2 linked regions of the Methylobacillus flagellatus KT genome follow. The protein of the gene in region 2 interacts with the protein of the main gene of each other region in a pairwise test. Links are inferred from orthologs where the notes say so. Each region holds a gene or a part of one and is shown on either strand. Other genes may lie near its edges.

Evidence for each region.
Region 1: the proteins of glnL (region 2) and MFLA_RS09635 interact in binary tests that used the Escherichia coli proteins (3 or more experiments, as listed by UniProt). The link is inferred for Methylobacillus flagellatus KT from one-to-one orthologs.

Annotation. Positions count from the first base shown.
Region 1 is NC_007947.1:2,020,049-2,024,245, reverse strand. Bases 674-3,405 are described here. They hold MFLA_RS09635 (P-II family nitrogen regulator), read left to right. Parts: upstream 674-1,736; coding sequence 1,737-2,075; downstream 2,076-3,405. Other genes in these bases: MFLA_RS09625 (cytochrome c/FTR1 family iron permease), read right to left, coding at 2,608-3,405; MFLA_RS09630 (VOC family protein), read left to right, coding at 2,125-2,505; MFLA_RS09640 (NAD+ synthase), read left to right, coding at 674-1,700. In the rest of the region: MFLA_RS09645 (ankyrin repeat domain-containing protein), read left to right, coding at 1-23; more of MFLA_RS09640, read left to right, coding at 93-673; more of MFLA_RS09625, read right to left, coding at 3,406-4,197. UniProt on the Escherichia coli protein: P-II indirectly controls the transcription of the glutamine synthetase gene (glnA). P-II prevents NR-II-catalyzed conversion of NR-I to NR-I-phosphate, the transcriptional activator of GlnA. When P-II is uridylylated to P-II-UMP, these events are reversed.
Region 2 is NC_007947.1:2,626,222-2,629,196, reverse strand. It holds glnL (nitrogen regulation protein NR(II)), read right to left. Parts: upstream 2,050-2,975; coding sequence 952-2,049; downstream 1-951. Other genes in the region: glnA (type I glutamate--ammonia ligase), read right to left, coding at 2,849-2,975; MFLA_RS12495 (DUF4124 domain-containing protein), read right to left, coding at 2,262-2,744; ntrC (nitrogen regulation protein NR(I)), read right to left, coding at 1-896.

The DNA.
Region 1 (4,197 bases), 610 kb from region 2 along the record:
AGGATGCAGGTGGTAGCTATTAAGAAGCGACGCTACACTGGTAGCGGTATTGCCGTGGACGGCAGTATTCTGCAACCTGCAGGCTCGAGACGATGAAAATCGCGATCGCTCAAATCAATGCCACGGCCGGCGACCTGACAGGCAACGCCGCCAAGATCGTCGAACAGGCCCGGCGTGCCGAAGCGGCCGGGGCGACTTTGCTGCTCTGTCCCGAGCTGGCATTGTCGGGGTATTCACCCGAAGACTTGTTGTTGCGAGATGATTTTTACCACGCCTGCGAACGCGCGCTGTATGCCTTGGCACAGGAGCTTCCCGCCACATTGACCGTGGTTGTCGGCCATCCACGCAAATATCTCGGCAACCGCTATAACGCAGCTTCGGTGCTCGAAGCGGGGCGAATCTGCCATACCTATCACAAAGCATTACTGCCCAACGACAGCGTCTTCGACGAAGTACGCTACTTCAGCGAAGGTAGCGAAGCCCTGGTTATCAATCACCTGGGCTGCAAGCTTGGTATCGTGATCTGTGCCGATGTCTGGGCGCCCGAACCGGCCCGCCGTGCTCGCGATGCGGGCGCGACCGTGTTGCTGGTGCTCAATGCCTCGCCCTATCATATCGGCAAGCAACAGGAACGCTATGCAGTAGTGCGTGACCGCATCAAGGAAACCGGGTTGCCCGTGGTCTATGCCAACCTGGTTGGCGGCCAGGATGAGCTGGTTTTCGACGGCGCTTCCTTCGTCATGAATGATGAGGGGGCATTGACTCAGCAACTGCCGTCCTTTGATGAGGCATTGGGCATCGTATCCTTCAGCGATGGGGCGCCTGAGCCCGCGGAGATTCATCCTCTGCCCGGGCTGGAGCCAGCGGTTTACCAAGCGTTGAGCCTGGGGTTCCGCGACTATGTATTGAAGAACAATTTCCCGGGCGTACTGCTTGGCTTGTCTGGCGGCATCGACTCCGCCTTGACGCTGGCGATTGCCGTGGATGCGCTGGGCGCTGGCAAGGTGCAGGCGGTGATGATGCCATCGGCATTCACGGCTTCCATCAGCCTGGAAGATGCCCAGGCAATGGCAGCAGGACTCAATGTGCGGTATAGCGAGATTGCGATCGGTCCCGTATTCGAGTCATTCTGCGCAGCTTTGGCGCCGGAGTTCGCCGGCAGGCCCTTCGACACTGCGGAGGAAAACCTGCAGGCACGCATTCGCGGTACCTTGCTGATGGCGCTTTCGAACAAGTTCGGCAGCATGGTGGTGACCACCGGCAACAAGAGCGAGACTGCGGTAGGATATTCGACATTGTATGGGGATATGGCGGGCGGTTTTGCCTTGCTCAAGGATGTTTCCAAGACATTGGTCTATCAGCTGGCCAAATACCGGAATACGATCAGCCAGGTGATTCCCGAGCGTATCATCCTGAGGCCGCCGTCGGCGGAATTGCGCCATGGGCAGACAGACCAGGACAGTCTCCCGGATTATGCGGTACTGGACGGTATCATGGAGGCATATGTCGAAAATGATTACAGTTGGGAGGAAATCCTGGCGCTGGGCTACCGGGAGCAGGATGTGCTCCGCGTGACCCGCTTGGTTGACCGTAACGAATACAAGCGGCGCCAGGCACCTATCGGTGTCAGGGTGACCAAGCGAGGTTTTGGCAAGGACAGGCGCTACCCATTGACCAACAAATTCGTGTTCAATAGATAGCTTCAAGACGGAAACAACCAGGAAAAGGAACAAGCGATGAAAAAAATTGAAGCAGTAATCAAGCCATTCAAGCTCGACGAGGTGCGCGAAGCGCTATCCGAGATCGGGGCAAACGGGTTGACGGTGACCGAGGTGAAGGGATTCGGCCGCCAGAAAGGGCATACCGAACTCTACCGCGGTGCGGAGTATGTGGTGGACTTCCTGCCCAAGATCAAGGTCGAGCTGGTGGTGACCGACGATGTCGTGGATGCAGCAGTGGAGTCCATCATCAAGGCAGCACGTACCGGCAAGATTGGCGACGGCAAGATTTTCGTGACTCCCGTGGAGCAGATTATCCGTATCCGTACCGGGGAGACCGATGAGGCAGCCATCTAAACGCTATTTCATTGGCCTGTAAGCTGCCGCGAGTGGAGGGTGAACCTGCATGATCAAGATCAAGCAAATGCTGCATACCGGCATTATCGTGTCCGATATGGAGCGTTCCCGCGCTTTCTATGAGGGCCTGCTCGGCCTGAAGCCCAGCGACAAGCGTCCCCCATTGAGCTTTGATGGGGCCTGGTACGACATCGGCATCAACCAGTTGCACCTGATGGTGGTGCCAAACCCCTATGCCGGTGCGGAGCTTCCCGCCCATGGTGGCCGAGATTACCATGTGGCCTTTGCCGTGGATGACGTGATGGAAGTCAAGCAGGTACTGGACCAGGCGGGTGTGGCGTACACCATGAGCATGTCCGGGCGGGCGGCATTGTTCTGTCGTGATCCCGATGGCAATGCGCTGGAATTCTCTGCAGTCAAGATGGATTGATCAGGGTATTCATCATGCTTGACTAGCCAGGCGCAGAGCTGGCTGCTGTTGTCGAGCGCAAATAAAAAGCCTGGCGTCGTCAGGCTTTTTATTTGCGGAATGCTAATGTTTTTCTTGTTTACGGCTGATCAGCATGCCGGCCACGATCAGCGCCAGTACGATGCCTTGTGCAGCCAATGTCTGGATGGTGGGGTGTATGCCCAGCAACGGTAGGCTGATGAAGTGTAGGCGGTCTGCTGCCACGATGCCAGCTTCTTGCAGGGCGGCGAAGCCATTGCCCGCGAACACAACGGCCATCAGGGCCAGCAAGCCTGCCGTGGCAGCAAAGAACTTGCCCAGCGGCAGGCGGACGCTGAATTTGAGGATGGCCCAAGATAACAGCGCCAGCAGGACGGCGGCAGCGACGATGCCGGCTACCACAGCGCCCTGGCCTTCCGTTCCGGCCTGTGTCCACAACGCCTGGTAGAACAGGATGACCTCAAACAGCTCTCGATACACCGCGAGGAACGAAACCCCGGCAATAGCCCACCAGGTGCGTTTGTTGAGGGCTGCGTTAACATGATCGCTGATAAATTGCTGCCAGGCGTGGGCGTGTGATTTGCTATGCAGCCAGTAGCCCACGTACAGTAGCATGGCAGCCGCAACCAGCGCGGTGATACCTTCGGTCATTTCACGGCCTGCGCCGGAGATGGTGAGCAGGTAGCTTGCAACGAACCAGGTGATGCCGCCCAGAACAATGGCCAATATCCAGCCAAGGTGGAAATAGGGTAGGGCGTCGCGCCTGCCGGTCTTGCTGATGAATGCGCTCAATGCCGCCAGGATCAGGATGGCTTCCAGACCTTCGCGCAGCAGGATCAATAGCGAGCTGACAAATGCGGTGGCGCCGATGAGGCTGCCAGATGCCAATCTTTCATCGGCTTCGTCCAGCAGGTCATTGATCTGGTTGATGAGAGTTTCGACGTCTTCAGCACTGGCTTTGCCTGCAATGGCGCTGCGCAGGTCCATCATGTGGCGCTCGATATCGAGGCGGAGCGGCTTGTCGATGTTGTCCAGGCTGTTTTCCACCAGCTCGAAGCCTTCGAGATAGGCGCTGATGGCGTGCTGGCGTGCACTGGACTCATCCCCTTTGCGATAAGCGCTCAGCGTGGCTTCGAGCTTGTCACGCGAGATATTGAGCGGGTTGACAGCAACTGCCTGCAGCGCAGACGGCTGAGCGGTGAGATATGCCTGCACATCGCTGAGGCCGGCCTGTTCAAGTTCGGCGGGAGCCTGCATCACCAATTGCTTCAGGTTACCCAGTTCAGCCTTGCCTCGCCCTTGCTGCCATGCGGCTTTGCCAGCGGCCTTTTGTGCATCGGTCGCACGCAGGCTGCTTACATAGAATGCCAGGCTCCACCGGTCGGCCTCGGGCAACTGCGCATAGGATTGCATCGGGGTGCCGTTGACGCCTAGGGTGATGGTATTGTACAAGCCGTAAATGCTGCGCATGCGCATGCGGTCCTGATCGTGGAAGTTGCTGGGTTCTGGCTCCAGCCCCTTTGCCAGCGGGCCATCGCCGTGGCCGTTGGCACCATGGCATGCTGCGCAGGTTTCGCCGAACAATTGCGCGCCGCGGTTGAGGTCCGGGATATCCTTGGGCGCAACGGTGACCTTGTATGCCTGGATGACGGCAAGGCGCAGGCGATTGGCTGT
Region 2 (2,975 bases):
ACGTTGAGGCGGTGGAACAAGTCCTCGCGGAACAGCCCGAGCTTGACCCTTTCTTCCAGGTCCTGGTGGGTGGCGGCAATGATGCGCACATTGACCTTGACCGGCTGGTGGCCCCCTACGCGGTAGAACTGTCCATCGCATAGCACCCGCAACAAGCGCGTTTGCAGGTCAGAAGGCATGTCGCCGATTTCGTCGAGGAACAAGGTGCCGCCGTCCGCCTGCTCGAAGCGTCCGCGCCTGGCGGCTTGCGCCCCGGTAAATGCGCCGCGTTCATGGCCGAATAGTTCAGACTCGAGCAAATCCTTGGGGATGGCTGCGGTATTGATGGCAATGAACGGCTTGTCGAAACGGGGGCTGTGACGGTGCAGTGCGCTTGCCACCAACTCCTTGCCGGTGCCGGATTCGCCATTGATCAATACTGTGGAGTGCGAGCGGCTCAGACGACCAATCGCGCGAAACACTTCCTGCATGGCAGGAGCTTGGCCGATGATCTCTGGTGTTTCCTCTTGTATCACTACTTCAGTTGCCTGGCGCATGCTTTCATCCACTGCACGGCGGATGATTTCAATCGCCTGGTCAACATCGAAAGGCTTGGCCAGATATTCAAAAGCCCCGCCTTGGAATGCAGCAACGGCACTTTCCAGGTCGGAATAAGCGGTCATGATGATGACAGGAATGTCTGGATGGCGTTGCTTCACCTCATGCAGGAAATCCAGGCCAGAACCATTAGGCATGCGAATGTCGCTGACAATGACTTGTGGCTCTTCCCGGGTAAGGGCATTCAGTGCCTCGGGTACCGATGCGAAAGTCTTGAAATCCATGTCTGTACGGGCTAGCGCCTTTTCGAATACCCAGCGTATGGATTTGTCGTCGTCTATGATCCAGATCGGTTTCATGATGGTTACCTGTACAGTCTTTGTTTTGTATTGAAAGTATTTGCTCTGCTGTGGTTTATTGTCTTGCGATGTAAGACTTCATTGCCGTGCTTTCTATTGGCAGCAATATGGTGAAAGTGGTACGGCCCGGTTCGCTTTCGCATTCGATCATGCCGTGATGCTGGGTGATGAAGGTCTGGGCCAGCGTCAGGCCCAGGCCTGTTCCGCCCTCCCGGCCTGACACCAGCGGGTAGAAAATGCGCTCGCGGATGTCGGGCGGAATTCCGGGGCCGTTGTCGATGATCTGCAGCTTGATGGCAACCCGGTAGCGTTTTTTTGCCAGTGTGACCTGACGGGCCGCACGCGTACGTAAGATGATTTCCGGTGCTTGCTCGCCAGGGTTGTTCAGCATGGCCTGCACGGCATTGCGCGCGATGTTCAGGACCGCTTGGATGAGTTTCTCGCGGTCGCCGATCAGCTCGGGCAGGCTGGTGTCGTAATCCCTGCGGATCTGGATGCCGCGGGGGGACTCAGCCAGCAGCAGGCTGCGCACACGTTCCAATACTTCGTGGATGTTGGTCGGCTCGTATTTCGGGACGCGGTGCGGCACCAGCAGCCGGTCCATCAGCAATTGCAGCCGGTCGGCCTCCTTGATGATGACCTGGGTGTATTCGCGCAGGCTGACTTGCGGCAGCTCGTGTTCCAGCAGTTGCGCCGCACCGCGTAGCCCGCCTAGCGGATTGCGGATTTCATGGGCCAGGTTGCGCAGGAGTTCGGCGTTGGCTTGCTGTTGGATGAGCATGCGTTCTTCACGCGCAATGCGCAGCTGCTGGTCCATATGCTGGAATTCGAGTACCAGGCACGCTGGGTCCAGCTCTACCGGCGTCACAGTGCAGGTAACGGCGAAAGATTGCTGTCGCAGCGTGGTGATAGGGAACTCGTGCTCGCGGAACGGGCTGTGGTACTTGATGGCGTGTTCCATGGCGGAGTCGAGGATGTCGCAGCCAGGAAATACCTGAGACACCGGCAGGCCTGCGATCTGTTTGGCACTGATGGCGAATAGCACCTCGGCGCCGGGGTTGGCATAGACAACGTGACGCTGATTATTGAGTAGGATAATCGCGGTCGATAAATGCTCTAAACCTGCGAATGAGGGGGGGATTTTATGTTCCATGGCTTCTATTAAGCAAAAGCCAGGCCAGGCCCCGTGGCGTTATGCAGGCAGGCTATGCTACAGGCGTCCCGGCTCGCGTCAGCCCCGCGCTTGCAAGCGCGGGTGGGGTATAGCGCTATTTGCTGTGCATTGGGGGCGACCAAGGCTTTCTCCTCATGCTTTCGCTGTGCATAGTGGGCCTGGCGTGGACATGACGCCGGTATGGGCAGTAGTTATTTGAATGCTTCCAATTCTTTTTCCAAGAGCTGTACATTGCGCTCGTGCGCATCCACTTCGGCTTGCAAGCGCTTCATTTTTTCCTCGAATTTTGCGACGTTGCGATAGGTTTTTCCGTTGGCGCCCCGGTAAACCTCAGGCTTGGATTCGCCTTCGGCATAGGCTTTTTTTGCTTCTTCCAGGGCTGCGCGTTCAGCCTCCAGCTCTTCAAGCAGGATTTGCTTGCGCTGTTCATCGCGCTTTTTCTGGGTTTGGGTGTCGATGCGCGGAAAATCGCTAGGCGTGGCCTGGGGCTTGGGTTTGGGCGGGGGAGCCGGGGGCGGCGGATCTATATCCAGTTTGATGGCTCCCTTGCTGGGGACATTGGAGTAGGTGACATGCCCATGTTCGTCCACGCTTTTGTAGATTTCGGCATGGGCGCTGCCATGCATGACTGCATACATGGGCCAGGCCAGAAGGAATAGGCTGATTCTTTTCATGAGATTCAGTGTAGAGCAGAAGTCTGGGACAGGCAATTGCTGACGGGATGGATTCCAGATACAAAAAAAGCGGGTTACCCCGCTTTTTCTGGTGGTTGCGCCGCTTAAACGCTGTAGTACATGCTGAACTCGATCGGGTGTGGAGTCTGGCGTAGCTTGGTTACCTCTTCCATCTTCAGATCGATATAAGCGCTGATCCAGTCATCGGAGAACACGCCGCCGCGGGTCAGG